Regions from separate parts of the Glutamicibacter sp. genome, predicted to be linked through region 1. Evidence: predicted binding sites of a transcription regulator. Region 1 holds the regulator's gene; each other region holds the start of a gene.
What was found. Region 1 encodes LexA, which represses DNA repair genes until DNA is damaged. Its sites were predicted from a motif close to TCGAACANNTGTTCGA; they were not measured.
Positions count from the first base shown of each region.

Region 1 (7,503 bases):
CTAGCAGCCGCCTGGCAAAGTTCACCCAGCTCGCGACGGGACAAAAGAACCGCCATGCCGAGGCGGCAGTTCGGGCGCTGGGAAAGCAGCTTCATGCGGGCATGGATGAAGTGCTGGAGGGCGGCCTGTACTGGTCCAGGAAGAAGGACTTCAAGAATACGCCAGCCAATGCACCGGCAGCACTGTTCTTCGCCCGTACCGGGGAGCAGGAGACCGCACGAGAGCTTCTCCAATGGCTGGAGAAGAATCTGTTCAGCGCGAAGCGGGGACTGTATCTGGACGGATTGCGGTTGACCAAGCAGGGACACAGGGTGGAACCAGCGGTCTATACCTATAACCAGGGACCGGTACTTGGCGCGTTGCTTGCGCTTGGTGAGCCAGCCGATCTGGCTCACGCTCAAATACTTATCGAAGCGACCGCGCAGTCGCTGTCAACTGCTGCCGGAGTGCTCTCGTTCAACCGAGGGGGAGACGGCAACCTGTTTGCGGGGATACTGTGCCGATATCTGGCCCTCGCCGGTAACGATAACCGCTTGGAAGCCCAGAGCCGGGAGCGGGCCAAGGGATTGGTCATGGCAACTGCGCGCCATCTTGCTGACCAGGAACCACGCCGGCTTTCGGCGGCAGTCCAACGCTGGATGATCTTCTCGGCCGCTGCTCAAGTTGAGTTGAACACCGGCTAATAGCGGATTAAACCGGAATTGCGCTGGTGCCAGGCACCAGCGCAATTCCCGCACGTATCCTAGAGCGAGCGCATAACCGAGACGACGCGTCCCATGATCGTTGCTGCATCACCCAAAATTGGTTCGTAGCGCGAGTTCTGCGGAAGCAGCCAAGTATGCCCGTCGCGCTGCCGGAAAGTCTTTACCGTGGCTTCCTCATCGAGCAGGGCAGCTACGATGTCTCCGTTGTCCGCCGTCTGCTGGCGACGGACAACTACCCAGTCGCCATCGCAAATCGCAGCGTCAACCATTGAATCGCCGGAAACCTTGAGCATGAACAGTTCGCCGTGGCCTACGAGCTGACGAGGCAACGAGAAAACATCCTCGACGGACTGTTCGGCCAGGATCGGACCGCCGGCAGCGATACGGCCAACCAAGGGAACCATGGTGGTGTCAGCGGAAGTGCTCAGTTCAATGATCTTGGCGTCTTCGCTGGCATCTGGCTCGACTGGCTTCGAAACTTCGGCCTTCTCGGCATCTTCGGCCAGCTGCAGAGGCAGCAGGATTTCCATTGCGCGCGGACGGCGTGGATCCCGACGGATATAGCCGAGCTTTTCCAGTTGGCTCAGCTGGTGGGTGACGCTCGAAAGGCTCTTGAGCCCGACTGCGTCACCAATCTCACGCATCGATGGTGGATAACCGTTCTTGCCGATAGACCGCTGGATCGTCTCCAGGATCTTCTTTTGGCGAATCGTCAGCGAACGTGCATTCGATCGGGGAGTGCGTTGTGAAGCTGACATGAGATTTTGCCTTCCCTAGCAATCATTCGAAAGTTCGTGAGTCCAAACTGTCGGAGCTAGATGGTGAGATGTTTTCATTGCTCGTCTACTTCGAAATCTTAGTAGATAAGCGAGCTTCTTTCAAAGATTTGTTCGAAAACTTCTGGACAAGTTCCGCAAATCTCTGTTAGAACAGATATACGAGGTTCGAACAAGTTTTCGAATCTAGACTTTCGAATACAAATTCGCATCACTTGAATTTCTTGAGGAGACAAAGTCATGGCAACCGTCGCACTTGACTCAAATCAGTCCCAGGCACCACTGAAAATCCGCATCAACCGTCGCGGATGGGCCGTGCTTGTGGGAATGCCCATTTTCGCACTCACCATCGCCGCGGCTTTCTTCATCTCCATGTTTGCCTCTGACGCCCATGCCGCCGCCGATACTCCTGTAGGAGTTGGAACAGTTGATGTCACCGTTATCCCGGGGGATACGCTGTGGAGCCTGGCCCGGGATTATGCCACCGGTTACGACGTGACCTCGGCAGTTGGCCACATCGCGGAACTCAATGCCCTGACCGGCAGTGAAATCCAGGTTGGCGAAACCTTGTCAATTCCGGTCCTTGCCGGCTAGCTTCTCCCGTCTGCTTTGAATTTGTTACCTGCTGCCGTAGCGGATTCACCTGCAGGCACGCTGCGCACGTAGACTTGATGCGTGAATGACCGCAGTGAACTTTTGAGTCAGCTGCCCTTGCGTGAGAATCTCCGCGGGCTATCCCCTTATGGCGCACCACAAATTGACGTGCCCATCCAGCTGAACGTCAACGAGAACACCCATCCGTTGCCACCGACAGTCGTAGACGCCATTGCCCAAGAGGTGGCCAAGGCGGCGGCAACGTTGAACCGGTATCCGGACCGCGAGTTCACCGAGCTTCGCGAACTCCTCGCCGATTACCTCGGCCACTCGCTCACCAAGGACAACATCTGGGCCGCTAACGGCTCCAATGAAATCCTGCAGCAAATCCTGCAAGCCTTTGGCGGCCCCGGCCGTACGGTGATGAGCTTCGGCCCTACCTACTCCATGTACCCGCTGCTTGCCAGCGGTACTGACACGACCTATATCGCCGGTGAACGCGCCGCAGATTTCACCTTATCCGCCGATTCCGCAGCCGCACAGGTTCGCGAGCATAGGCCGAATATCGTTTTCCTCTGCTCGCCGAATAACCCAACCGGCACGGCCCTTGGCCTAGACGTCATCACCGCTGTATACGAAGCCATGAGCGAGCATAACGGCATGGTGATCGTTGATGAGGCGTACGCCGAGTTCTCTTTGGCCAGCACCAAGTCAGCGCTGAGCCTGCTTGAAGGTCGCCAGCGGCTGATTGTCTCGCGCACCATGTCCAAGGCTTTCGGCCTGGCCGGTGCACGCGTTGGCTACTTGGCCGCAGCACCGGAAATCACCGATGCCATCCGCTTGGTGCGACTGCCGTACCACCTGTCGGCAGTAACCCAGGCAACTGCCATTGCGGCCCTGAAGAACATCGAGTTGTTACTGGCCCAGGTGGAAGACATCAAGTCCCAGCGTGACCGCATCGTCACCCGGCTGAAGGAACTTGGCCTCAAGCCATCGGTCTCCGACTCCAACTTCGTCTTCTTCGGTGGCGTCGAAGACCCCCGCGCTATTTGGGAAGGACTGTTGGAAGCCGGCATCATCATCCGCGACAATGGAATCCCGGGAACCTTGCGTGTTACGGCAGGAACCGAATCGGAAACCACAGCCTTCTTGGAACGACTTGCCGAACTGCTCGGCTCGCAGAAGTAATCAAAGACAAGCGAAGGAAGACATGTCTGCCGAATTGATTGGCGCACGTCGCGCCCGCATGGAACGCGTGACCAGCGAATCGTCCGTATTCGTTGAACTGGACCTCGATGGTACCGGGGTCTCTGAGATCAGCACCTCGGTGCCGTTCTATGACCACATGCTGACTGCGCTATCCAAGCATTCGCTCATCGACCTTACCGTGCGCGCAACCGGCGATACCCACATCGACGTTCACCACACCGTCGAGGACACCGCTATCACCATTGGCGAAGTATTGCGCGTGGCACTGGGCAACAAGGCGGGCATCCGCCGCTTCGGCACCTCCTACGCCCCGCTGGACGAGGCCCTGTCCCGTTCGGTAGTCGATGTGTCGGGCCGACCATACCTCGTGCACTCCGGCGAGCCTGCGGGCCAGGAATACCACCTGATCGGTGGTCACTTCACCGGGTCGATGACCCGTCACGTCTTCGAAGCCATCACTTTCCACGCACAGATCTGCGCGCACATCGAGGTGCTCTCGGGTCGCGACCCGCACCATATCGTTGAAGCGCAGTTCAAGTCCTTCGCTCGCGCATTGCGCGAAGCCGTAGAGCGCGACGAGCGCATGGGCGACAAGATCCCATCCACGAAGGGTGCACTGTAAGTGGAAAAGAAAACAGTAGTTGTCCTGGATTACGGTTCAGGCAACGTCCGCTCCGCCGTGCGCGCTTTGGAAGCCGCCGGCGCCGAAGTCGAACTGACCGCAGATCCGAAGAAGATCGTGGCTGCTGACGGCCTGGTAGTCCCGGGTGTTGGCGCTTACGCCTCGGTTATGGAGCAGCTGACCAAAACCGGTTCCCTGCGCTGGATCGGTCGCCGCATTGCCGGCGGCCTGCCGGTATTGGGTATCTGCGTGGGCCACCAGGTCTTCTTTGAAGAAGGCGTGGAACACGGTGTGAAAACCGAAGGCATCGGGGAATGGCCGGGCAAGGTTGAACGCCTGCAGTCAGAGGTCATCCCGCACATGGGCTGGAACACCGTACGCCCGCCGGAAGGATCCAAGCTTTTCGCTGGCATCGAGGGTGAACGATTCTACTTCGTGCACTCCTACGCTGTTCAGAAGTGGGAATTCGACGTAACCCAGCCAGCGATGACCCCGCCACAGGTGACCTGGTCGACGCACGGAACGCCATTCGTGGCCGCCGTCGAAAACGGCCCGCTATCGGCAGTGCAGTTCCACCCGGAGAAGTCTGGCGACGCTGGCGCGCAGCTGCTTCGCAACTGGTTGGGGACCCTCTAAGCATGTGGACCCTTATTTTGGGCGTTGTCGGGGCCTTCCTGGTCGGCGGAGCCATCTCGCTGAAGAGCCAGAAAGCCCATATCTCATGGATCATCGCGCTGTGGGTACTTGCAGGCCTGAGCCTGATCGCAGCCTGGGCCTTGACCTACTAATCACATTACTTCTTCACTAAGGACATCATGAGCGAGCAACCAATCCTCGAACTTTTGCCTGCAGTAGATATCGCTGGCGGACAGGCAGTGCGCCTGGTCCAGGGCGAAGCCGGTTCCGAGACCGGATACGGCGACCCGCTGGAAGCAGCGCTCTCCTGGCAGAACGCCGGCGCTGAATGGCTGCACCTGGTAGACCTGGACGCGGCCTTTGACCGTGGCAGCAATGTTGAAATTGTCCAGCGCATTGCCAAGGAACTGAACATCAAGGTCGAGCTCTCCGGCGGCATCCGCGACGACGCTTCCCTGGACCGGGCCCTGGAATTCGGCGCAACCCGCGTCAACCTCGGTACCGCTGCGCTGGAAAACCCGGAATGGACCAAGCAGGCCATTGCCCGCCACGGTGACAAGATTGCCGTGGGCATGGACGTGCGCGGAACCACCTTGTCCGGCCACGGCTGGACCAAGGACGGAGGCGACCTGTGGGACGTCTTGGCCCGCCTCGAAGATGCCGGATGCGCCCGATACGTTGTCACCGACGTGACCAAGGACGGCACCCTGCGCGGACCAAACGTTGAACTATTGCGCGAAATCGCTGCCAAGACCAGCAAGCCAATTGTCGCCTCGGGCGGCATCTCCTCGCTGGAAGACCTCCGGGTCTTGCGCGAGTTGGTTCCAGAAGGCATCGAAGGTGCCATCATGGGCAAGGCGCTGTACTCGGGCCAGTTCACCTTGCAAGAAGCGCTCGATGTAGCAGGTCGCCACTAGGCCCCATGCTTCATCAGGGAAAGACGATTCAGAAGCTCGCGCTTTTGAATCGTCTTTTTTATTTGTGAAAGCGGAGCTCGTTGTTTCCATCGTCGGGCCCGCGACTGCGCGCGGGCGCTATGGAAAGAAATCTGAAATCCACGGATAGGGGTGTCCAAGCTCATGAATACAGTTTTGAAACTTCCCGCCAACAACCTCGAAACCACCGATAGCATGGAGCTATGAGTACCGAGCAACCTGAATCTGCACCCAAACGCCACCTGCCGGGACATATTGTCGCTGCACTGGCGCAGGCAGGCTCTAGAACCGACTCTGCCGGTCAGGACTGGGAAGGCCGAGACCTTAGCGGTGAAGGCAACCCCCTGCATAATTTCGACAAGGACGACGGCAAGGCCGACGCCAACGTCGTTGCCGCACTGGCGGCCTTGCGCGATGGCACCGCAGGGGAGGGCGAGGTGCACAAATCCTTGTCCGACGCACGCGTCTTCGTTGCGGTGGTAGCCCAGCTCGGTGAAGAAGCCATGACGGAACACGGCTTCGCATCCGACAAGGAAGCCGATATGGCGCTGGTAAAGATCAAGGCTCCAGATGGCCGCATGGCCCTGCCGATCTTCACGACCGTTGAACGATTGCAGGCTTGGCACAAGGAAGCTCGACCGGTGGCGGTTTATGCCCCGCGGGCGGCCCTCTCGGCGGTCAGTGAGGAATGCCAGCTACTGGTGCTGGATCCCGGAAGCGAATTCACCTTCGTGCTTCGACGACCGGGTGTCTGGAACCTGGCCAAGCAGATCGGCTGGATTCCGAGTTATCAGAACCAGCAGATCGCCAACCTGGTGCAGGATGCAACCGAAGGCTTTGGCCAGTTGCAGACCGTCAAGGTTGCCCCGGGCAGGGGAGTCGGCTCGCGCAGCAAGGACGGGCAAGTCGTCCTTGGCGGAGGTCCTGGACCGGAACTGAACCTGCAGTTCGTTTTTGCTCCCGGAACGAGCGATAACGACGCACGAGAAACGACTCGTGCAATCCACGGACGTTTGTCCCAAAACACCGAATTCGCTGAAGCAGTGGATTCCCTCGAACTCAGTTTGCACAGCGCGCCGAACTAAGCCGGCGGGCTCCTTTTGACCAGATAAGGAACTTTCCGGGCATGAAAAGCTACTGGCAGATTTTGCGTCAACCGCAGATCTCACTGTTGTTGCTGATTGGCATGATTGCCCGCCTTCCACACTCTGCATTGAGCATGCTGCTGCTCCTGCACCTGGTGAACAACCTCGGTCAATCCTGGGTTTCGGCGGGTCTGGTCACGGCCGTCATGACCTTGGGCATCGCCATCGGCGCCCCGTGGCGTGGTGCCCGCGTAGATGTCTGGGGGCTGCGCCGCGCGATGATCCCATCGGTGATCGTCGAAACCCTCGTCTGGTGCACGGTGCCGCATGTTCCACTGGTCTGGGTCTACCCGTTGGCCTTCATCGGCGGCCTCTTCGCGCTACCGGTTTTCTCCGTGGTGCGTACCGCGCTGGGCATCATGACCACCGGCGAACAACGCCGTACCGCCTTCGCCTTGGATGCAACCGCCACCGAACTGGTGTTCATTGTCGGACCGGCAAGCGCCGGCATTGTCGCCACCCAGATCAGCAGCGTCATCGGATTGAGCGTTATCGGCGTGACCTCGACGGTTGCCGGGTTGGCGCTGATGATCCTGAACCCGCCAACACGCAGCGATGATCCCAAGGCGCTCGCCTCCCGGGCCAACGTGCACGAAGAGCGCTTGGGCGCGGAAGCCAGCTTCATTGCCGCCGCTCCGATGGGCGTGCCCGAAGTCGAGGGCGAGCTGATCGCAGCCGGCATGAAGTCTGCCCGCGCCCGCATCAAGCAGCGTGGCCGCAACTTCAAGAACCGTTTCAACTGGGTCAGCGCTTCGGTCCTGGCTGTCTTCATAGCCTCGGCCGGGGCAGGCATGCTGCTCACCGGCACAGAAGTGGCCATCGTGGCCGAACTGGACGCGTCGGAGCAGAGCCACCAGCTGGGACTGGTGTTCTTCTTCTGGT
Region 1 covers NZ_JBOGEG010000021.1:41,592-49,094, reverse strand. The annotation lists gene ACRDT3_RS12775 (glycoside hydrolase family 76 protein) at 1-683, shown strand, start outside; gene lexA (transcriptional repressor LexA) at 743-1,462, opposite strand; gene ACRDT3_RS12765 (LysM peptidoglycan-binding domain-containing protein) at 1,721-2,074, shown strand; gene ACRDT3_RS12760 (histidinol-phosphate transaminase) at 2,156-3,262, shown strand; gene hisB (imidazoleglycerol-phosphate dehydratase HisB) at 3,285-3,905, shown strand; gene hisH (imidazole glycerol phosphate synthase subunit HisH) at 3,906-4,541, shown strand; gene ACRDT3_RS12745 (hypothetical protein) at 4,544-4,693, shown strand; gene priA (bifunctional 1-(5-phosphoribosyl)-5-((5-phosphoribosylamino)methylideneamino)imidazole-4-carboxamide isomerase/phosphoribosylanthranilate isomerase PriA) at 4,721-5,458, shown strand; gene ACRDT3_RS12735 (SseB family protein) at 5,680-6,561, shown strand; gene ACRDT3_RS12730 (MFS transporter) at 6,603-7,503, shown strand, end outside.

Region 2 (7,503 bases), on a different contig from region 1:
GTTTTGCAGCGGAAGGACCGCGGTGTTCGGGCCGATCAAGGCGCGTGCCCCGCTCATGGCGGCGGCGACTTGGCCGGCTTTGCAGGCCAGGATGACCGCGTCGCACGTGCCGATGGATTCTGCCGTGGTGCTGACACTGGCCAGTGGGGTGGTGAAGCCGGGGCTCCCGTCCCCTGTGGTGACGGTGATCCCGTGTGCGGTGATTGGTGCGATGTGGCGTTCGGTGGCGAGCAGGTGTACCTCGGCTCCGCTTTTGGCCAGGGCTGCGGCGAAGTATGCGCCGACGCCGCCGGCGCCGATGACTCCAATTTTCACGGTATTGCTCCTACTTTTTTCAGTTTGGGCGTGGTGGCCGAATTATTGGTGCTGTTAGCGATGGTCTGGCAGGCCGGTACCCAGGTGCCGCTTTGCAGTGCGGATGGTTATACCTATGTTCCCGTATTTGACGATATGACCAGCAATGAAGGGGAAAAGGAAGCAGCGGGTCATATTACGAACATATGTATCGGGTTGTACCCATCCATATGCTCACATGGGGTACCTTCTGCGGGACGTAGCGTCATGAATAATAAAATTTCGCGATCGTTGCGACCCAATTGGTGCAGCGGTTCGGGTTAGGCGGAGAGCTGTAGTCTCATCTGATAGTTGACCATTTGTACTCCGTTGGTGATCGGATGTTGCTCGGCAATGACCGTGAATCCGTGTCGTTCGAAGAATGGTCGGGCGGTGATACTCGCATGTGTCGTGAGTTCGGGGGTGCCTTGCGAAATGGCCTGCCGCTGAAGGTGCGCAAGCAGGGCACTGGCCACTCCACGTCTGCCGAATTCTGGGGCCACGAACATCATGTCGATGTAGCCAGAGTCGCTAACGTCCGAGAACCCTGCAACGTTACCATTGATGTCCGCCACGATGGTGTTCAAGGAATTTCTCGCGGCATTCCAGTGGTCAAGATTTCGTTCATTTGGCCTTGCCCAGGCGTCGGTCTGCTCCTGGGTGTAGTTCAGTGCAGCAGTCTGAGTGATTGCCGACATAAAAACACCCAGAGTGGCGGGAGCATCGGATTCAGCATAGGTCCGTATCTTCATGCCCTCATTCAATCACTTCAGCAAACGCCTTCCGCCATTTCGATAGGCAAGCGGCCTATTCGGAGTGCGAGATACCCTTCGCGGAGCTGGTGACCCGCCCCTCCAGCCGTGAACCAGCACATACACTTCTTCGGATCAGGAAGACTTTCACAGTGTCATAAGCCGGTCGCTGATCGGACGGCAGATTCATGTTGTGGCGTAGCCCTGATCTCGATACGTGTTCGTGCCGAAAGAGGAACGCTCTACGGGACGACACACAGAGAGCAAGATGAACAGCTGCATCTTGAGTGCCCACGGCTGAGTAACTACCGTGATGGTGCCTTTTAAAACTCGGTTTTGGATCGCTCTGCCGTCATATTGACCTCCAGTTTGCGGATTCCTGGCTTGCTTGGCCAAGCTGCCAAACTCCGGTCCGCCCTTAATATTCAGTCCAGACCGCGATTTAGGATATTTCCTGCGCCTTCAGTATTGACTCAGAATCAGCATGAACGTGTCAGAACAACGTATTGGGCTACTCCAATCGGGAGTATTCGAATCCATCCGCCGGAGGTGGTCTACCCCAGGATTAAAGTTTGTGAAACAATCGCCGCATGGATGAGAGCGAGCTGCAGACGACACATGAAATGATGATCCTCGAGGCTTTAGTTCAAGCGATCGATCGGCGTGAGGAAGTTTTCGACGCGATAGGAAGTTCAGAGAACCTGGACGAAGCGAATCTTCGTGTATCTCAGCTGCTGGGAGTGGGAGACAACTGTAGTCGAGCGGTTCTCGACATGCAGGCCAGAAGGTTCACCCGAGACCAGCGTCAAATTTTAGCTTCGCACGTAGAGGAACTCAGATCAAAGTTATCTCGTGCACAATGAATAGATCATAAACGCCGGAGGCTGCTCTACGCAGCATAGGCGGATTGTGAAAATATGCTTCAGTGGTTGGCTTGGTTCCAGGAAAGTTCATATCCCTTGGACCAAAATGAGTAGTTCTTGCAAAAGAAATATCAGTTGAACCGCCAGTCTGACTTGCACTGACCTTCATTCCTTTGCTGTCTATAAACGAACCTTGAACGGGACAGAGTGTGACGTCAGGCGCTGAATGGATGCTCAGGTCGCAGGTGGTGCCCTTCTTTGACGTGTGAGTAGTCTCGCGCCGTTGTTACAAAGCCTGAATCGTCGAATGAAAGCAATGTGCATCCTGAAACGGTCATTGGTTGGTCCTTGATGAACATGACGACCCAGTACTCGACGGAAGCTGAACTTCCGTTGACGATTGGTTCGCTGAACCATGTTTCTGCCGGATTGGTTTCTTCCGCGAAGCATTCCTCCAGATAAGCGCGCAGACCGCTAGGCCCACGCAATGGTCTGAACATCGAGGCCCAGTGGTCGCCGTCATCAGCTTGTAGCCCGACAATTGCATCCACGTCCTTGAGTGGCCAAGCGGTGGCCCATGTTGTCGCCCAGCGTTGCGCGGCTTCGAGAGTTTGCATGTTGAATTCCTGTTGACGTAGTTGATTGGTGACTGCAGGTTGTTCGGGCCGCGCGGGCAGCCAGGTTCCCATAAGGCTTGCAATTGCTTGCAACGCTACTATCGGCCGAGCAGATTCACGTTATAGGTTCGATCAGTGTTGCTTGGTGCTGACTTTTTCAAAATGTCTCGCAAGCCGGTCTCGTACAGGAACACACCACGTGCTGACCTGGATGACAGAAGTTTCATGGATTCACGGGAAAGCTGGCCGTTCCGTATACCTCGTCCGGTGTAGTGACCGGTGAGGGGGCGCGAAAGGAAACGATCTGGCGCTACTTCATGGTGTTGAATGCCTCCACGGAAAAGAATTGCTGTCCGATGGCCTCGACACCGCGGATGACGCCGCTAGGCGGAACGTTTGGCGAGGTTCGCGATGTAGTTGCGTTGCAGATCAGTGATTGCGGTGCCCTGGTTGACGGCGTGAGTCGAACGACGAATTTATCCGTTTTCTCGCTTGTGCAACACGGGGCATGCGCTCGCCGCTCATTGGCATCTACGAGATAGCTGCGATCTTGGGGAGGTATCGCACACGTGGCAGGCACAAGAGCGGGATGGTTCATGATGTTTCTAATGCGGCTTGAGCCGAAGGCGGCCACCGGGTGGGTGTATTCCAACGTTGAGTGCGGCAGGCTGACAGCGGTCGGTGGATCTCGACCGGATAGGTGATTCGCCAGCCAGCGCATTCGACCATAGGGCCTATCGATTCCAGTTCGGAACAGCAGGCTTCGGGGAGGTCCGGCATGTGCCGGCGCTGAAGCAGCATGCCAGCGGGAAACGCGGGAGCCGGCCAAGTCCATCCCGTGAGCGCGGGGTTCCAAGGGCAACCGGTACCTCGAATGGGACGTCGTGGTCCGGTCTGGATTCACAGGGATGCCGGCTCGCCGGTCGCCTTTTCGGGTGGATGAACGAGTACGCATAGCGCTCGCAGTGCGCCGGATCAGGGGTTTGGAGAATTAACTGTGAGTTGTGTCCATTCGTACACGTATTCGAAGTAGTTTTCGATTAGTATTGCCTCGTGGCTATTTCATCGCAGAGTAAAAGAACTGATCTGACTCGCCTGGTCGTCAAGGGTGCACGCGAGCACAACCTGAAAAACGTGGACATAGATCTCCCGCGTGACGCAATGATTGTCTTTACCGGCCTGTCAGGTTCGGGCAAGTCCTCCTTGGCCTTCGACACCATCTTTGCCGAAGGCCAGCGCCGCTACGTCGAATCGCTCTCTGCCTACGCCCGCATGTTCCTCGGCCAGGTGGACAAGCCCGATGTGGATTTCATCGAGGGACTCTCGCCAGCGGTGTCCATCGACCAGAAGTCGACCAGCCGCAACCCGCGTTCCACCGTGGGCACGATTACCGAAGTGTACGACTACATGCGTCTGTTGTGGGCACGCGTGGGCCGTCCGCATTGCCCGATCTGCCACGAACCGATCTCCAAGCAGACTCCGCAGCAGATCGTCGACCAGCTGATGGAGCTACCGGAGAAAACCCGCTTCCAGATCCTCGCCCCGGTAGTGCGCTCGCGCAAGGGCGAATTCGTCGACCTGTTCGCGGAGCTCTCTTCCAAGGGCTTCGCCCGTGCCCGCGTTGACGGCACCACCATCCAGCTGAACGATCCGCCGAAGCTGGCCAAGCAGGTCAAGCACACCATTGAAGTGGTCGTCGACCGACTGGCCATCAAGGAAGATGCCCGCCAGCGCTTGACCGACTCCATAGAAACGGCCCTGGGCATCGCCGAAGGCCGCGTGCTCGCCGACTTCGTGGACCTGGACGAGGATGATCCCCAGCGCGTGCGTGCGTTCTCCGAGAACTTGGCCTGCCCCAATGAGCATCCGCTGGCCATCGATGAGATCGAGCCGCGTACTTTCTCCTTCAATAACCCGTTCGGTGCCTGCTCGGCTTGTTCAGGCATCGGCACCAAGCTGGAAGTCGATGAGCACCTGATCGTCCCGGATACCGAGGTCTCCCTGGCCGAGGGTGCGATCGCCCCATGGTCATTGGGCAAGGCCACCACCGAATACTGGAACCGCCTGATCGAAGGCCTGGGCCATGAGCTGGGTTTCACCATGGACACCAAATGGCAGGACCTGCCGGCTGCTGCCCGCGAAGCGATCCTGAACGGCAAGGACCACAAGGTGGTCGTGCAGTACAAGAACCGCTTCGGCCGCGAGCGCAAGTACTCCACCGGCTTCGAGGGCGTCATCTCCTACGTGCACCGCAAGCACCAGGAAACCGAATCGGATCACGCCCGCGACCGCTATGAGCAGTACATGCGCCAGATCCCGTGCCCTACCTGCGGCGGCGCGCGCCTGAATCCGGCATCGCTATCGGTATTGGTGGGCGGCCGTTCCATCGCTGAAGTTGCCGCCATGGACCTGCGCAGCGCCGCGGAATTCCTCTCCACGATCGTGCTCACCGCGCGCGAGGCGCAGATCGCCGCGCAGGTGCTCAAGGAAATCGACGCGCGCATGAAGTTCTTGCTGGACGTCGGGCTGGAGTACCTGACCCTGGAACGCGCTGCTGGCACCCTGTCCGGCGGCGAGGCGCAGCGCATTCGCCTGGCTACCCAGATCGGTTCGGGCCTGGTGGGCGTGCTCTACGTGCTCGACGAGCCATCCATCGGCCTGCACCAGCGCGATAACCGCCGCCTGATCGACACGCTGCTGCACCTGCGATCGCTGGGCAATACCCTGATCGTGGTGGAGCACGACGAAGACACCATTGCCGAAGCCGACTGGATCGTGGACATCGGCCCGGGTGCCGGCGAGCACGGTGGCGAAGTGGTGCATTCCGGCTCCCTGGAGGGCCTGAAGCAGAACACCAAGTCGCTGACCGGCGACTACCTCTCGGGCCGCAAGCAGATTGACATTCCGTCCAAGCGCCGCAAGATCGACAAGGAGCGCAAGCTCAAGGTGGTCGGCGCCAGCGAGAACAACCTGCAGAATGTCTCCGTGGAGTTCCCGCTGGGCGTGCTGACCGCGGTGACCGGCGTGTCCGGCTCAGGCAAGTCCACCTTGGTCAACGACATCCTGTATAAGGTGCTGGCCAATAAGCTCAACGGCGCCAAGCAGGTGCCAGGCCGCCACACCCGTGTGCAGGGATTGGAGCACCTGGACAAGGTGGTTCACGTGGACCAGTCGCCAATCGGCCGTACCCCGCGCTCGAACCCTGCGACCTACACCGGCGTGTTCGACCACATCCGCAAGCTGTTTGCGGAGACCAACGAGGCGAAGCTGCGCGGCTACCAGCCGGGCCGTTTCTCCTTCAACGTCAAGGGCGGACGCTGCGAGTCCTGCTCGGGGGACGGCACGCTGAAGATCGAGATGAACTTCCTGCCGGATGTCTACGTGCCATGCGAGGTCTGCCACGGGGCCCGCTACAACCGCGAGACCCTGCAGGTGCTGTACAAGGGCAAGAACATCGCCGATGTGCTGGACATGCCGATTGCCGAAGGCGCCGAATTCTTCAGCGCCTTCACCCCGATAGCCCGCCACCTGCGCACGCTGGTGGACGTGGGCCTGGGCTACGTGCGCCTGGGGCAGCCGGCAACCACCCTCTCCGGCGGCGAGGCCCAGCGCGTGAAGCTGGCTGCGGAACTGCAGAAGCGTTCCAATGGCCGCTCCATCTACGTCCTGGACGAGCCGACCACCGGTCTGCACTTCGAAGATATCCGCAAGCTGCTCAAGGTGCTGCAGGGATTGGTCGACAAGGGCAACACCGTGTTGACCATCGAGCACAACCTGGATGTCATCAAGTCGGCGGACTGGGTCATCGACCTCGGCCCCGAAGGCGGCTCAGGTGGCGGCACGATTCTGGCTGCTGGCACCCCGGAAAAGGTTGCCAAGGTGAGCGAATCGCACACCGGAAAGTTCCTCTCCGAGATCCTGTAATGCCTCGTGGAGAATGTTCGACATATGCAATTTCAGTTATGGATTGCTAACCCGCGTCCGCTTCATGGGAAGATGGCTAGGTGAATATGTCGGTAACAAGTGTGCTCTTCGATCTGGATGGGACCCTCGTGGACCCTGCCGGTGCCATAACTTCGGGTATCCGCCACGCGGTCACCTCCCATGGTTTGGCCGATCCGGGCGAAGCCCGAGTTGAAGCGCTGGTAGGCCCGCCCCTCCAAATCGGGCTGCGCACGCTTGACGGTGTCACCGACGAGAACATCGACTCCATCATCGCGGCCTACCGCGCCCGGTATGCCGAAGTGGGCATGGCGGAATCCGTGATCTACCCGGGCATTGCGGCGCTCCTGGACGCATTGCGATCGGCCGGGATCTACGTCGCAGTGACCACAGCCAAGCCAATCAACATTGCGCGCCAGCTCATTGCACGCAAGGGGCTGGATGAGCATCTCGATGCGATTCACGGCAACGCGGACGAGCACGGGAGCATGGGTTCGAGCAAGACGCATATCGTCGCTGAGGCATTGAAGCACGGGCAGCTGGACCCCGCGAGCAGCGTAGTTGTGGGGGACCGCTACTACGATTGGGATGCCGCCCGCGAGAATTCGGTGGCTTCGGTCGGCGTCGCGTGGGGCTTTGCCCAGGACGATGAACTGCAGCAGGCAGGGACAACTGTGGCGACTACCCGGGACCTTGCTGCGCTCCTGCTCGGAGCTCAGCTGGCAAACACGCTTAACCTCGACGAAGACCTCATGCAGGAAGGTGCAAAGTAGATGAGCATCTACACCATGACCCGTTCGTCGATTCGGGGCGTCATCCACGGCGTATGCCGTGCGGAAGTGACCGGGCTTGAGAACATTCCCAAGGAAGGCGGCTTCATTGTCGCCTCCAACCACCTGTCTTTCTTCGACTCCTTGATCATTCAGGCGTTGACCCCGCGCGACGTGGCGTTCTTCGCCAAGGCGGAATACTTCACCACTCCGGGCCTCAAGGGCA
Region 2 covers NZ_JBOGEG010000001.1:286,376-293,878, reverse strand. The annotation lists gene ACRDT3_RS01560 (ketopantoate reductase family protein) at 1-315, opposite strand, end outside; gene ACRDT3_RS01555 (GNAT family N-acetyltransferase) at 615-1,085, opposite strand; gene ACRDT3_RS01550 (nuclear transport factor 2 family protein) at 2,164-2,637, opposite strand; gene uvrA (excinuclease ABC subunit UvrA) at 3,619-6,489, shown strand; gene ACRDT3_RS01540 (HAD hydrolase-like protein) at 6,576-7,280, shown strand; gene ACRDT3_RS01535 (lysophospholipid acyltransferase family protein) at 7,281-7,503, shown strand, end outside.
Region 2: uvrA (excinuclease ABC subunit UvrA) is a predicted target of LexA. The motif match lies at 3,578-3,593, and genes of this name have one in related genera.

Region 3 (7,503 bases), on a different contig from region 1:
GCGAACTGGTTCTGCGAACCCTGCAGGGCAATCAGACGCTGGGTGGTGTCGGCGAAGATCTTGGTGCCTTCGGCATTGAACTCGATGACGACAACCCATTCGCCGGTAACCGAACCGTTGACGCCACGGGCCAGTTGCGCGTACGCGTCCTTGATCTTGTCACCGGAGATTTCCTGCGGGCCAAGAATGTACTTGACACCCATATCGCGGTCGCAGGAGATCATTGGCTTGCTTGGGTCAGCGGCTTCGCCGCCACGGTCCTGGAGTTCCACGTCGCAGTCGTAGCCTTCGAACTCCTGGAAGAGCTCTGCGGTGATCCAGTTGGTGTCCGATGGGTTCTCTGGCTCAGCGCTGGGCTTTGGCAGGTCTTCCTTAGGAGTGCGATCTTCCTCGGGAGTCGCTGCGAAGCCACCGGTGATCAGCACCGGACGGAACTCCATGTTGGCCGAAGCCTGGATCAAATCGCGGGTGGTCTGGTCCGGAGTGCCGGGCATCGAGACCACAACGTTGCGACCGGACTGGGTGGTGATTTCCGATTCGGTAACACCGGAACCGTCCACGCGCTGGCGGATGATCTCCACCGCTTGGTCCAGCTGCTCTTGGTTGATCGCTTCGTCGCCCTGGACCCGAGGGGCCAGGATCATCTCGGTGCCGCCTTCGAGGTCGAGGGCCAGCTTCGGTCCCCATCCGGTTTTACCATTCGCTGCACCACCCACCAACACGCCGGTTGCGATGATGAAGACGATCAGCAACCACAGCAACGCTTTGCGCGCCTGCTTAACAGGTCTGATTGATGACATCTAATGTGCTTTCTGGTTCGGGTGGCTTAGGCTTCAGGCCACCGCTATGCTGCCCGGGACTTAGGCGTTGCGCTCGTCCTTGCCTTCATCGTTCAGGCGACGCAGGGACTCTTCCGGGGTTTCGGTGGTGCTGGCGGATTCAGCTGCTTCGTCGGCTACGGCCGGGGTTGCTGCGTCCTTGTCCAGGAAGGTAGCAATGGCCTGGCGGTGCAGGTTCAGCACGACGCCCGGTGCGACCTCGACCTGGACGCGATCCTCTGCGTCAACGCCGACGACGGTGCCGAAGATACCTGAGTTGGTCATCACCTTGGCGCCCGGCACGGTGTTGTTCTTCAGCTTCTCCTGCTGGGCGGACTGCTTCTTGCGGCCACGGAACATCATGAAGATCAGCACTGCGAACAGTGCGACCATCAGGATCAGCGAAGGGTTGAAGCCGCCACCAGCGGCCTGTGCGATTACGAGGGGATTCACGTATTTACCTGCTAACGAATTGTTGCGATTTGATCTAAAGTTCTGGGATGCTGTTGCGGCTATTTCTGGCGTAGAACAGCAAAGACGCCCCACCTCGCCCCGAAACGGGCATAGGTCGGGCGTCTTTAGTCTAATGCGTCACGGTGAACCGGTAGACCATTTACGCGGGCAGTGAAGTAATGCTTGCCTAATCCTCATCGTTTTCATAGCTTTGCGCACTGGCGAAGATGGCATCCTTGGGCATCGCCAAGCCCAGATGCGCCCAGGCTCCGGGCATGGCAATACGCCCACGCGGAGTACGGCCCATCAAGCCTTCACGCACCAGGTATGGCTCTGCGACAGTCTCGACGGTTTCGGTTTCTTCACCCACGGCGATGGCCAAGGTCGATAGTCCCACCGGCCCCCCGCCGAATTTGGTGCACAAGGCTTCGAGCACACCTCGGTCCAGGCGATCCAGGCCACGCGCATCGACCTCGTACATGTCCAAGGCGGCGGCTGCCGCTTTGGCATCGATCTCCTCGAGCTTGTGCACCAGGGCCCAGTCACGCACGCGGCGCAGCAGGCGGTTGGCAATACGAGGAGTGCCGCGGGAGCGTCCGGCGATCTCGGTGAACGCGGCCGAAGTGACGCTCAGATCAAGCATCATGGCCGAGCGGCGCAAAACCAGTTCAAGCTCCTTAACCGCGTAGAACTCCAGGTGGCCGGTGAAGCCGAAGCGGTCGCGCAACGGGCCGGGCAAGAGGCCCGCGCGCGTGGTTGCGCCAACGAGGGTGAAGGGCGGAAGCTCCAGGGGAATGGCCGTGGCTCCGGCGCCCTTGCCGACGATGATGTCCACGCGGAAGTCTTCCATGGCCATGTAGAGCATTTCCTCGGCCGGCCGGGACATGCGATGGATTTCATCGAGGAACAGCACCTCGCCCTCGGTCAGCGAGGAGAGGATCGCGGCCAAGTCACCGGCGTGCTGGATCGCTGGGCCGGAGGAAATGCGCAATGGCGCGTTCATCTCGGCAGCGATAATCATCGACAGGGTGGTCTTGCCCAGCCCCGGCGGGCCAGAGAGCAGAACATGGTCCGCGGTGCGTTCACGGATTTTTGCTGCTTCAAGCACCAGCGAGAGCTGCTGGCGAACGCGGGACTGGCCGACGAAGTCGTCGAGGTTCCGCGGGCGCAGGGCCGCTTCGATTACCCGTTCCTCGGGTTCGCTGCCGGCATTCGTGAGCCCGGTGGAGTCATTCATGGTCAGTTGATCCTCTCGCAGACCGCTTAGGCGCGGGTTCCGCTGGACATGCTGCGCAGTGCAGCACGCAAGATTTCTGCGACGTTGCCGGTGGCAACGACTTCTGGATCAGCCTTGGACAGCGATTTCAGGGTGCTGGTTGCATCCTTTTCGCTCCAGCCCAGGCCGGTCAGCGCCTCGATCACCTGCGGTTCCCAGACACTCGCATTGCCGCCGCCGGAAACCGGGGCCACTGGCGCGCCGGTCGGGATCAGCTTGCCGTTCAGTTCCAGCACGATGCGGCTCGCGCCCTTGGGGCCAATGCCGGAAACCTTGGTGAAAGCGGCGGTGTCCTTGGTGTTCGCCGCGATGCGGACTTCTTCCGGAGAATGCACGGCCAAGATGGCCAGGCCGGTGCGTGGCCCGATGCCCGATACGGAGACCAGGACCTCGAACACATCGCGTTCCTCAGCGGTGGCGAAGCCAAAGAGGGTCATCGAGTCCTCGCGGACCACCATGGAGGTGAATACGGTTGCCTCGCGTCCTGCCTGCAGGGTGGACAGCGTCCCGGGGGTGGCATTGACCAGCATCCCGAAGCCGTTAACGTCAATTACCGCGGTATTCAGGGCTACCGCCTGCACGGTGCCGGTCAATGAGCTGATCATGCCACTCCTTGGGATATATGTTCGATCGAATCCAGTTTATCGAAGATACCTACGAATATCGATCCGCCGCGTTTCCCGGTGGGTCGAGGCCACTGCCCCGCTGGCCGGCTAGCGGCGCACTGCACGGCGCTTCGCCGACGCCTCGGCGGCAATCCACGCCTGCTGCGCACCGGTCAGCTGCGACGAGCCACCGGCATTGGCCGCGGAGGCCGAGGCGTTCGAGCCTGTTGCCGCGCCGCGCCAACCGTGGGTAATCGCCAAGGCCACCGCATCAGCGGCGTCGGCAGGCTTAGGCGGTTCATCGAGCCGGCAGATCTTGGCGACCATCTTGCCGATCGCCGCCTTGGTGGCCTGGCCGGAACCGGTCACCGCGGCCTTGACCTCGGTCGGGGTATGCAGGGCGACCGGAATGCCGCGTCGTGCTGCCGCGGTGATCACGACGCCGGTGACCTGCGCGGTGCCGATCACCGTGGATACGTTCGCCGAGGCGAACACGCGTTCCAAGGCGAGCACATCCGGCTTATGCAGATCCAGCCACGCATCAATCGCGTTGGCGATCGTCAATAGCCGGGCATCCAGCGGGGTGCCCGGTGGGGTGCCGGCGACGGTGACGTCCACCAGCGAAACTTGCCTGTTTGCAGCGACGTCGACCACGGCGAGACCGCAACGGGTCAGGCCGGGGTCGACTCCGACAACACGTAAGGCCAAGCCTTACTGCTCTTCGTCCAGTGCGGCGCGAACTTCATCGGACAGATCAGCGTTGGTGTAGATGCCCTGGACATCGTCCAGTTCTTCCAGCGCGTCGTAGAGCTTGAGGAACTTGCGAGCCCCGTCAACGTCCAGGTCCACCTTCATTGAAGGCAGGAATTCCATTTCGTCGGACTCGTAGGCGATGTCCGCTTCGTCCAGGGCCGTGGCGACAGCGCGCAGGTCCGATGGATCGCAGACGATGGCGAAGGTCTCGTCCTCGTCCAGGATCTCGTCGGCACCGGCATCCAGCACGATCATCAGCAGGTCGTCTTCGGTCAGCTCGCCCTTAGGCAGGCGGACAACGCCCTGGCGGTTGAACAGGTACGCGACCGACCCCGGGTCGGCGATGGTGCCGCCGTTGCGGGTGATGCCCACGCGGACCTCGGAGGCTGCACGGTTCTTGTTGTCGGTCAGGCACTCGATCAGCAGGGCCGAGCCCTGCGGGCCGCGTGCTTCGTAGATGATCTCGGTGTAATCGACGACCTCACCGGTCAGGCCTGCACCACGCTTGACTGCGCGGTCGATGTTGTTGATCGGCACCGAGTTCTTCTTGGCCTTGCTGACAGCAAGTTCCAGTGCCGGGTTGCCGGCCATGTCGGCGCCGCCGGCACGGGCGGCAACTTCAATGCCCTTGATGAATTTTGCGAAGGCCTTGGCGCGCTTGGCGTCGATCGCAGCCTTCTTGTGCTTGGTAGTTGCCCATTTGGAGTGGCCTGACATGCTTTAAGCGTCTCCTCGCGTGAGATTGATGAAAAATTGGTGGATAGCAGTGCTGCCGGTGACTTCCGGGTGAAAGCTGGTTGCCAACAATTTTCCCTGGCGTACTGCAACAATTCTACCCTGTTCGTGATCCGACCCCGCTTGAACGGTGCTGATCACCTGGACGTCCGGGCCAATTTGCACGGCTTCCGGGGCGCGGATGAACACCGCTTCGAGATTTTGCCCGTTGAAGTCCAGCTGGTGCTCGAATGAGTCGACCTGGCGCCCGAAAGCGTTGCGCTTCACCGTCATGTCGATGCCGCCGAAGCTTTGCTGAACCGCGCCATCTCGCGAGATTGCAGGGTTCTCGATGCGGTCGGCCAGCATGATCATTCCGGCACAGGAGCCGTAGACCGGCATGCCATCTGCGATGCGCTCCTTGATGGGATCAGCTAGCCCGTAGTTGCGGGAAAGCCGGTCAATCACCGAGGACTCGCCGCCGGGAATCACCAGCGCGTCGACCTGCTGCAAATCGGCGACGGTGCGCACCATGTGCGCGCGCTGCCCGAGCCGCTCCAAAGAGGCCAGATGTTCGCGGAAATCCCCTTGCAGAGCGAGGACGCCTATTTTCGGCATGGTTCTAACCTTCGTGGTGTTCGGTGGTTGGCAGCACGGAAATGCGCCGAAACAACGTTAAACCCATGGACGCCGTGCGCCAGTTTTGTTTCCCGGTGTGTCGCGGATTCTTCGACCCCGCCTCCCGGTCGGCAGTGAAGCTTGGTAGGTTCGAGGACATGATTGCTGATATTTCTTCCCTCGAACTTGCCGGCGGCGTGAGCATGCCCTCGATCGGTTTGGGCACGTGGCCCATGCGTGGCCAAGAGGCGGCTGCCGCGGTCCTGTCAGCCCTCGAGGTTGGCTACCGCCGCATTGATACAGCGGAGAACTATGAGAATGAGGACGCCGTGGGCAAGGCCCTGGCGCAGAGCCGGCTTGATCGCGATGAAATTTTCGTAACCACCAAGTTCAACAAGCAATGGCATTCGGCCCAAGGCGTGCGCCAGGCGTTGGAGAACTCCCTGGACCGCTTGGGTCTTGAGTACGTGGATCTGTTCTTGGTCCACTGGCCTAATCCCCAGCAGAACACCTACGTTGAAGCCTTCACGGAGCTGGGCAAACTAGTTGACGAGGGCAAGATTCGGGCTGCGGGAGTCTCGAACTTCAAGCCCTACCAGCTGCAGAACGTCCTGGATTCGGGGCTCGTCCCGGCGCTGAACCAGATCCAGGTTGATCCTGAACGGCAAAGCGTCGAATGGCAAGGTTTCAACACCGAGCATGGCGTTCGGACCGAAGCCTATTCCCCGCTGGGACGCAAGAAATCTGGATTCCTTTCACATCCTGCCCTGGTCCGGATCGCCCAAGCGCATGGGAAGAGCAGCGCGCAGGTGACCTTGCGCTGGCATGTCCAGTCCGGGCGGGCAGCGGCACCGAAATCGGCAGACCAGCGGCGGCAGAGCGAGAACCTGGACATTTTCGACTTCCAGCTCACCCAGGCGGAAATGGCCGCCATCAATGCCATGGATACTGGTGCTGGCCCCTTCACCGATTCGGATGAGTTCGGGCACTGAATTCCCGCAATACCTGCATGCGGCAGAAACGGAGAACCCAAACATGCTTCACGGCTACCAGCGCCCAGATATCGAAGTGGCGGATTACTTCGACGAGCACGGTGCGCTGATCCCCTATGGCCAGCGCTGGGATGAGCAGCCTCCAGCGGAGAGCTATTCGCTGACCTCCCATGTGCAACGCTTTGCCCCGTTGCCGCAGGTAGCCCAGGCATTGCTGGATTGGCTGCGCGAGCAGTATGAGGTGCGTTGCTTCGAAGATCCCGGGCTGGCCAGGCAAATGCGGATTAAACCGGGCGATGCGGTGCGTTCTGTTCGCATCTTTCCGGTGGATTCGCGCTGCGCGCCACTGGGCATGGTCTTCACCACGTTTCCCGCGGTGCATCTGGAGCTCGGTGCGTTGTACCAAGCGGTATTTCCGCCGTGCGGCTGCGATGGATGCGACGAAGTTGTCCCAGAAATCCTTGAGGAACTCGAGATCCAGGTCGGTGCCGCCGTGTCCGGAGGATTCGGCGAGTTCCTGGATCGAGGCAGGGGCCGCCTCGTGCACTGTTTCGACGTTGACGGGACAGGATTCAGCGAGCAGTCCCGCGGCCTCGAAGACATATCGCCGGCACGGCTAGCCAGGGCGCGCGCCACTCTTCCCTCAAGCCGCGTGTGGGCACCCTGGCCATTGCGCTAGGTCAGTCCAGCGTCCACTCTTGAAGTCCGTCGTCGAATGCGCCATAGGCATTCACTGTGGCCTTGCTGCGCTTCAAGGAGGCCTTCGCTTCGTCTTCCGGAATGCATCCAGCAGCATCGAAGACTTGGCACCAGGCCACAGGCTCATTCGAAAGCTGGTGCGGAACCCACCGCAATTCGCTGACATCCCATTCACCGGGCGCTTCCTGGGTAAACGTTGCCTTTACGCTGATGCCTTCGCGGTTAAGAATGGTTGGTGTGGCATGTTTTGCCACGGAGTTGCCCAAACCGTAGACGATCCAAGTTCCGTCGTGCTTCTCTATGGGCAATACCGAGTGGGTGTGGTGCATGTAAATGAAATCGAAGACACCGGACTCTGCCAAGGCTCGACCGAGCCTTTTTTGAGACGCTGTCGGTTCGGTGGTGTATTCAGCCCCATCGTGCACGGCAGCCACGACGATGTCCGCTCCCGCCTTGCGAGTTGCCTTGCCCCTGGCTATCAGTTGCTGCGCATCCACCCCGGTATCGACTTGCCAGTCAGCTTCTTCCGGCAATCCGTTGAGCGAATAGGTGCTGGTTACTACACCGAGCTTCAC
Region 3 covers NZ_JBOGEG010000001.1:9,876-17,378, forward strand. The annotation lists gene secD (protein translocase subunit SecD) at 1-800, opposite strand, end outside; gene yajC (preprotein translocase subunit YajC) at 861-1,271, opposite strand; gene ruvB (Holliday junction branch migration DNA helicase RuvB) at 1,459-2,508, opposite strand; gene ruvA (Holliday junction branch migration protein RuvA) at 2,535-3,152, opposite strand; gene ruvC (crossover junction endodeoxyribonuclease RuvC) at 3,261-3,860, opposite strand; gene ACRDT3_RS00060 (YebC/PmpR family DNA-binding transcriptional regulator) at 3,864-4,622, opposite strand; gene pdxT (pyridoxal 5'-phosphate synthase glutaminase subunit PdxT) at 4,626-5,237, opposite strand; gene ACRDT3_RS00070 (aldo/keto reductase) at 5,396-6,229, shown strand; gene ACRDT3_RS00075 (DUF6226 family protein) at 6,273-6,908, shown strand; gene ACRDT3_RS00080 (CapA family protein) at 6,910-7,503, opposite strand, start outside.
Region 3: ruvA (Holliday junction branch migration protein RuvA) is a predicted target of LexA. The motif match lies at 3,162-3,177, and genes of this name have one in related genera.

Region 4 (7,503 bases), on a different contig from region 1:
TCCAATTCGGCGCGAGCTTGGTCCTTGTTCATGGATCCGATGCTCACACCCGCAATGGAGGCGTTGGCTGGAACCTGGGAGCTGACATAGGCGGCTCCGCCGAAATATGCTGCGGCTACGGCTGCAACGCAAGAACCGGTAATGATCCAAGGCTTGGCCTTGCTCTTCGGCTTCTTCTTGTCATGCGGGGAGTGCGTAGGCGTAGTTGAGGAACTGTCCGGGGAGGGGGTCTGCACTGGTCTAGTAGCTCTTTCGAAAGCGATGGGGGCTGCGCGCGCGGCTAGGACTAATGCCATGGGCCGTTAAACGCGTCAATAGAAATACTAACCGCTGGATCAACCGATCAAGATATCGAAAGCCGCTATCGGCAGAATCGTTATGCAGTTGTTGGATTCCGCTAAGCCAAATCATTGAGTACTAGGTCGGCAATGACATCCAGGCGCGAGAAGTCCAGGCGCACATCCGCCTCATTGCGCAGCGCAGGCTTCGCATTGAAAGCAACTCCCAAACCCGCGGCAGCAACCATGGCGAGGTCGTTGGCACCATCACCGGCGGCGACGGTGGCCGTCATCGGGATCTGATGTTCCTCGGCCCACGCGCGCAATTTGGATTCCTTCATTTCGCGATCGACGATCTGGCCGTGAACGGTACCGTCGAGAATTCCGTCGGCAATGCCCAGGGTGTTGGCCAACGCATGATCCAGACCCAGATGAGCGGCCAGTGGATCCAGGATCTGCTGGAACCCTCCGGAAACTACGCCGACCTTGTGCCCGGCCGCATGGAATCGCTTGACCAGGGCTTCGGCGCCGTCGGAGAGGATAATGCGCTGGCCTACCTCGGCGAGGACAGTATCTGGCAGATCCTTCAGGGTTGCTACGCGCTGGATCAAGGACTGGGCGAAGTCCAGTTCACCGCGCATTGCGGCTTCGGTCACCGCAGCGACTTCTTCTTCCCGTCCAGCGTGAGCGGCGAGCAATTCGATGACTTCCTGCTTGATCAATGTGGAATCTACATCCATCAGCAAGAGCAGCTGCGGAGCATCGATGAGTTCGGCAGGTACTACAGCTACACACAAGTCCGCGTAATCCAATGCGCCGTCGGCGACCTGCACATCGACGAATTCCGTGGCCGCCTGCTGCAACTGCGCCTGATCGCCCTGTTCAATGCGGTACTTGGCTACCAGCCGCTCTTCATTGGTTTTGATCTGGCTTTCATCCGCGGCGGGAATTAGTCCGGCGGCGACGGCCCGCTGCAATACAGCGGTGAAGTCGGTTCGGGAAAGAGCGGGGCGGGATGCGAAAACCAATGATGAAGCCATGCAACCATTTTTCATTGCTTCGGTGTTTACGACCAAACATGACGTGTTGGCGCAGGGATGCTCACCAGGCCGATGGGAGCGAACTAACATTGCCGTTGGACGCAATACAGGTCAATCCGGCGATTTTTAGGCCTCGTACGGCATTTCCAATTAGTGAAACAGGGGCGAAAAGTCTAATCTTGAATACCATGAGCGAAGTGCTAACTTTCAAAGATGTCAGCGTTGTACGCGGGCGAAAAGACCTGCTCAAGGACGTGTCCTGGGAAGTCAAAGAAGGACAGCGGTGGATTGTGATCGGCCCCAATGGCGCCGGCAAGTCGACCTTAATGAACATTGCAGCCACCCGGCTGCACCCAACCCGCGGTACCGCGGATATCCTTGGCGAACGCTTGGGCAAGGTTTCCGTCTTCGATCTGCGTCCGCTGATCGGCCTGAGCTCGGCCCTGGTTGCCAACTCCATTCCAGCCAACGAGACGGCGCTGAACGTGGTGCTCACCGCGGCTTACGGCATGACCGGGCGCTGGCGCGAGAAGTACGAGAAGCTCGATGAGCGCCGTGCTTTCCACCTGCTGCACAACTGGGGCATGTCCACCTTCATGAACCAGCCTTTCGGCAAGCTTTCCGAAGGCGAGCGCAAGCGCGTGCTGATCGCCCGTGCCTTGATGACCGATCCCGAACTGCTGATCCTCGATGAGCCAGCGGCCGGATTGGATCTTGCCGGTCGTGAAGACCTGGTTGGCAAGCTGGCTGAGCTGGCAGCCGATGAGGATGCTCCAGCGCTGGTTCTGGTGACCCACCACCTTGAAGAGGTACCAGCGGGGTTCACCCACATCCTGATGATGCGCGATGGTGAAGTTGTCGCTGCCGGCGAGATCGAATCCACGCTGAATGAAGCGAATCTGGAAGCAACGTACAGCATGCCGCTGAGCCTGCGCCGTGAAGGTGGACGCTACTCGGCTTTCGCACGCAGCTAACAGCAATAACTAAAGGGGAAATTTCCACGTGATCGAATTTTGGCGTGAAGCCCTGGTCTTCCTTGGCGGACTGTGGGCCGGAACTATCAACACCGTCGTCGGTTCGGGCACGTTGGTCACTTTCCCCATTCTCGTGGCGTTGGGCATAGCTCCGGTGAATGCCGTTGTCTCCAACGCCATGGGTTTGGTTGCCGGCGGCTTCTCCGGTGCCTGGGGGTACCGTCGAGAAGCTGCCAGCGTCAAGAAAACCCTACTCAAGCTCGTGCCGGTTTCATTGGTCGGTGGGTTGATCGGCTCCCTGCTTCTCTTGAACTTGCCGGAGTCCGTATTCGGCGTCGTGGCCCCGGTGCTGCTGATTTGCGCGCTCGTGCTGGTGATCTTCCAGCCCCGCCTTTCCAAATGGGCGAAGACCCGCCAGGCCGCTTCTGGCGGTACCGACCCGGATGATGCGGACCGGGCCAAGATCCCGATGATCCTGTACATCCTGGTGTTCATCATCGGTATCTACGGCGGGTACTTCACCGCCGCGCAGGGCGTGCTGCTGATGGCCGTATTCGGTGTTTTCTTGCAGGCCTCGTTGCAGCAGTCCAACGCCATCAAGGTGATCCTTTCCCTGATCGTGAACCTGGTGGCGGCCGCAATGTACCTGATCATCGCGCCGGAACGCATCCATTGGATCATCGTTCTGCTTATCGCGGTCGGCTCGCTGATCGGTGGTTTTGCCGGTGCCAAGATTGGCCGCAAGCTTTCCCCGGGGCTGCTGCGCCTGGTTATCGTCATCCTGGGCCTGATCGCCTTGGGCAACATGCTCTACAAGTTGGTGTAGGTTCGTGGCAGAAATTCTCAATCCTGAACGGATCTTGCAGGTCGCGGATCTGGCTGATCCCCGCCTCGACGAGTATCTCCGGCTCTCTGAAGCGCATCTGCGAATGCGTAGCGACGTTCAAAATGGCCTCTACATTGCCGAGAGCACCAAAGTGGTCCAGCGTGCGATCAACGCGGGACACGTGCCACGCAGCTTCTTGCTCGCCGAAAAGCATCTGGACCAGCTAACCGAGGAGTTCAACCGTTTCCCGGACGCGCCGATTTTCATTGGGGATGATCGGCAGCTTCAGGATCTGGTGGGGTTCCACTTGCACCGCGGTGCCATGGCAGCGATGAATCGTCCCGAACCGCTGGATCTGGACGAAGTGCTTGAAGCCAGTTCGCGCGTTGCCATCCTGGAAGACATCGCCGACCATACTAACCTTGGCGCAATTATCCGTTCGGCCTCAGGACTGGGCGTTGACGCTGTGCTGCTCACCCCCAAATGCGTGGACCCTTGGTACCGACGCAGCGCCCGCGTTTCAATGGGCACGGTCTTTGACCTTCCTTGGGTGCGCATGCACTCGTGGCCAGAGGACATCCAGACCTTGAAGAAGCATGGCTATGAGATGCTCGCCATGGAGCTGACCGATGACGCGATCCCATTGAACGAAGTGGAGATCAAGGCTGGACAGAAGGTCGCCATGATTTTGGGCAACGAAGGCAGGGGAGTTACCGATGAAGCCCTCGCCGCCGTTGACCGGACCGTGATCATCCCGATGTACCGCGAAGTGGATTCCCTGAACGTTGGTGCTGCTAGCGCAATTGCGTTCTGGCATTTGTGCTCCGCGCCACGCTAAGAAGGTTTCGGCCTCCGTCGATTTTGCGATAGGATGGACTGTCTGTGCATTGAGGTTTCTTCATGGAGCCTTGAATGCGGGACGCAATTTCCGAGTAAGCAGCTGCTGGCAAAATCCAGTGGCCATAAACAAAAGGTGTATAGCTATGAAGGCTGATATCCATCCACAGTACGGCCCAGTTGTCTTCAACGACCTGGCATCCGGCGAAAAGATCCTGACCCGTTCGACCGCTAAGTCGGACAAGACCATCGAATGGGAAGATGGCAACACCTACCCAGTAATCGACGTCGAAATCTCGGCTGCTTCGCACCCGTTCTACACCGGCAAGCAGCGCATCATGGACACCGCTGGTCGTGTCGAGCGCTTCAACGCCCGCTTCAAGGGCTTCGGCGGCAAGAAGTAATACTTCGCCCCTAGCAAGCTTTCGCGGCGTGTTTCCTGTTTCTGGAAACACGCCGCTGCTGCTTTAACAGGACACCTGTCCATCAGTGACTGAAAAATCTTGTCAGCGGCGTTCGCGCAGAGCGCCCTTTGGCGCAATAGCCGTCGGAGTAGCCGGTGATGACTGGAAAAGATTTCACTGACCCGTCGAAGTATCCCGCTTGGCCGCATTTAGCTAAGCAACTGGCTCCATCGCCGTTGCGTGAATGGTGTTCTTGGTGGTGTGGAAGCGCTGGTGACTGAAAAATTTTGTCACCCAAAATCGGTCATTCAGCCTAGCGGCCTCGGCCTGTTTCCTTCTGGCCGTCATCTGGCGGCGGTTCAGGACCAGGATCCTCGTCTGGAATGTCGATGAGGGGCTTGAGCCCAAGTACCCTGCGTACTTCTGCCGTCAGTCGAATATGCGGCAAGGGGATGATCTTAGGGCGTTCCGGGCAATGATCATTCACATGATCAAATTGATCCACACGCTTGACGCTTTCTGGAATAACAAGTGCGTTCAGCCCATGCGGAGTCACCCACATCTCGGATCCGTCAGGGCGCGCAACGACTTTCCAGCCCAATGCATGCTTGAACATTTGATGCTGCTTGCATAGGAGATGCGTATTACCCCTTGTCGTGTGCCCTCCGTGAGCCCAGCCATCAATATGGTCAATCTCGGAGCGATCAGCTGGACGGCGGCACCCGGGGAAACAGCAATGCCCATCACGATGCCGTAACAAGTCCTTGAGGCCCTGCGAGGGGCGGTAGCGCCTGCGCTCGACATCTATCGCGGCGCCAGTCCATGGATCGGTCAAGACGCGCTGGAACGAAGGCGCATCCTTGGCCAACCTCAACGCGACACCCAGCGGGATGGGGCCGTAGCCTTCTAGATCAGCCACGGTCCTCGAAGGATCTGCCAGCATCTCTATCGCGGGTATCGTGATCGATACCCGTGGCTTGAGCGGTGTTCCCTCCTGGCCTGGCCAGCCGTAGAGGACTATGTCCGCGAAGGCATCTGCTTCTATTTGCTCCCGGGTACGGGGATCTTGCGGATCGTTGTGCTGATCAGCTAGCCACTTCACGGAGTTCTTGATGGAATGAACCACGGCGGCGTTGTTGTAGTACTTGAGTGTGGACATTCCGTTTTCGTCATCCCACAGCGTGAGCTTGCGATTCTTTTCAGACTTCCTGTGCCTTCGTTCGGCAGACTCGGGACACATCCGGTCATGGAACCGGCGTGCGCGTTGGTATATCGCGTCATCAGATGCGGTCTTCGCCATGGGCAACAGCACACATTGCATCTGCATGATTTGCTCCGGGAGCAAGTCCTGCGAATACTTCACGATGTCATGAGCTGCCTTGCACGTGATCTCTCCTGCAGCCAGAGCCGTGAGAGTTTCCTTGCAGACGTAGCGAAGACCCTTGGCGTAGAACATTCGCTTGCTTACCTTGCGCGAGGTCTCGCGCAAGGCGACAGCCGCTTCTGCGATGAAGTTGGAGTTAATGATCTGATCACTGCCACGGTCAAGGCCATAGTACTCGGCGCTTTTCCGAGCTTCACGTTCCTCCTCTTCGGTAGTGGTCCGCTCAGTGGCAATCATGTCGGCAAATGATTCACTGACTTGTTCTACTGAATCGGCCAGCAGCACAGAAGTAAGTGCATCGAGACTGCTCTGCATGCGCTGGATCTTCTTCAGTCGTTCGAGGGCGCCGCCCGGGCCATTGAGCGGACCCGCGTCGAAGAGCTCATCTGCAATTTGCTTCACGGGACCATAGAACAGTTGATGTTCGAGGTGATCGCTGAAGAACGAATCCTTGTGGGATTCTGTGCGAGTGCCAGCCGGGCGCAACGGTAGACGATGCTCATCATCGTCGTCATGGATGAAGTCGGGTATAGCCATGGTTAATTCTCCTGCCAGCAGCAGACAGTTTGGCCTGGAAATTCGCGGAATGTGGAGCAATTGTCGAATATTTATTCGATTGTTACCCGAGGTCGCATTCCGACATTGGAAACCGCTGAATCCGGGGATGCGTGGATTCGACTAGTGGGTAGCCGGGGATAGAATGAATCCATGATGCATCATGGTGAATACAAGGTAGTCGGTGGCAAATTAGTCGTTGTAGATTTGGATACCGCCGATGGCGTGATCACCGAAGTGTCATTGAACGGCGACTTCTTCCTGGAACCAGACGATGCACTCGATGACTTGAATGATGCGCTCCGCGGTTTGCCAGCGGATGCTAGCCACAGCACCATTCGCACAGCGGTAACCAACAATCTGCGCGAGGGCGCGGTGATGTTCGGTTTCGATGCCGACGCTGTTGCCCGCGTGGTTCGTCGCGCCCTTGGCCATGCCACCAAGTGGGAGGACCATGAGTGGGAGGTCCTCGGCCCGCAGATCATCCCGATTAGCGAGCAGGTGGCGCTCGATGAGGTGCTCACCCGCCAGATCGCCAAAGGCGAGCGCAAGCCAACCATTCGTTTCTGGGACTGGAACGAGGGAGCTGTCGTGATTGGCTCCTTCCAGTCGTTGAAGAACGAGGTGGACATGGAGCAGGCTCAAAAGCACGGTATCCAGGTGGTCCGCCGCATTTCCGGGGGCGGGGCCATGTTCATGGAAGCGGGCAACTGCATCACCTACTCGCTCTATGCCCCAGAATCCCTGGTGGACGGCATGAGCTTTGCCGATTCCTACCCGTTCCTCGACGCATGGGTGATGGAAGCGCTGGAAAGCATCGGCCTGAAGGCCTACTACAAGCCGCTGAACGATATTGCCACGCCCGCGGGCAAGATCGGTGGGGCGGCGCAAAAGCGCCTGGCCAACGGCGCGATGCTGCACCATGTCACGATGAGCTACGACATCGATGCGCAGAAGATGACCGAGGTGCTGCGCATTGGGCGCGAGAAAATTTCGGACAAGGGCATCGCATCGGCGGTCAAGCGCGTTGACCCGCTCAAGTCCCAGACCGAGCTGGGGCGCATGGAGATCATCAAGGTCATGATGGACACCTTTGCCAAGCGCACCGGGGCCAAAGTCGCGCAGCTGGATGCCGAATCCCGACTGGCGGCGCAGGAACTGGCGGCGACCAAGTTCGCCACCGAGGAATGGACCGCGCGCGTTCC
Region 4 covers NZ_JBOGEG010000056.1:5,010-12,512, forward strand. The annotation lists gene ACRDT3_RS18460 (VanW family protein) at 1-236, opposite strand, end outside; gene serB (phosphoserine phosphatase SerB) at 398-1,318, opposite strand; gene ACRDT3_RS18470 (ABC transporter ATP-binding protein) at 1,507-2,292, shown strand; gene ACRDT3_RS18475 (sulfite exporter TauE/SafE family protein) at 2,321-3,118, shown strand; gene ACRDT3_RS18480 (TrmH family RNA methyltransferase) at 3,123-3,956, shown strand; gene ACRDT3_RS18485 (type B 50S ribosomal protein L31) at 4,102-4,359, shown strand; gene ACRDT3_RS18490 (DUF222 domain-containing protein) at 4,673-6,280, opposite strand; gene ACRDT3_RS18495 (lipoate--protein ligase family protein) at 6,452-7,503, shown strand, end outside.
Region 4: ACRDT3_RS18490 (DUF222 domain-containing protein) is a predicted target of LexA. The motif match lies at 6,344-6,359, and genes of this name have one in related genera.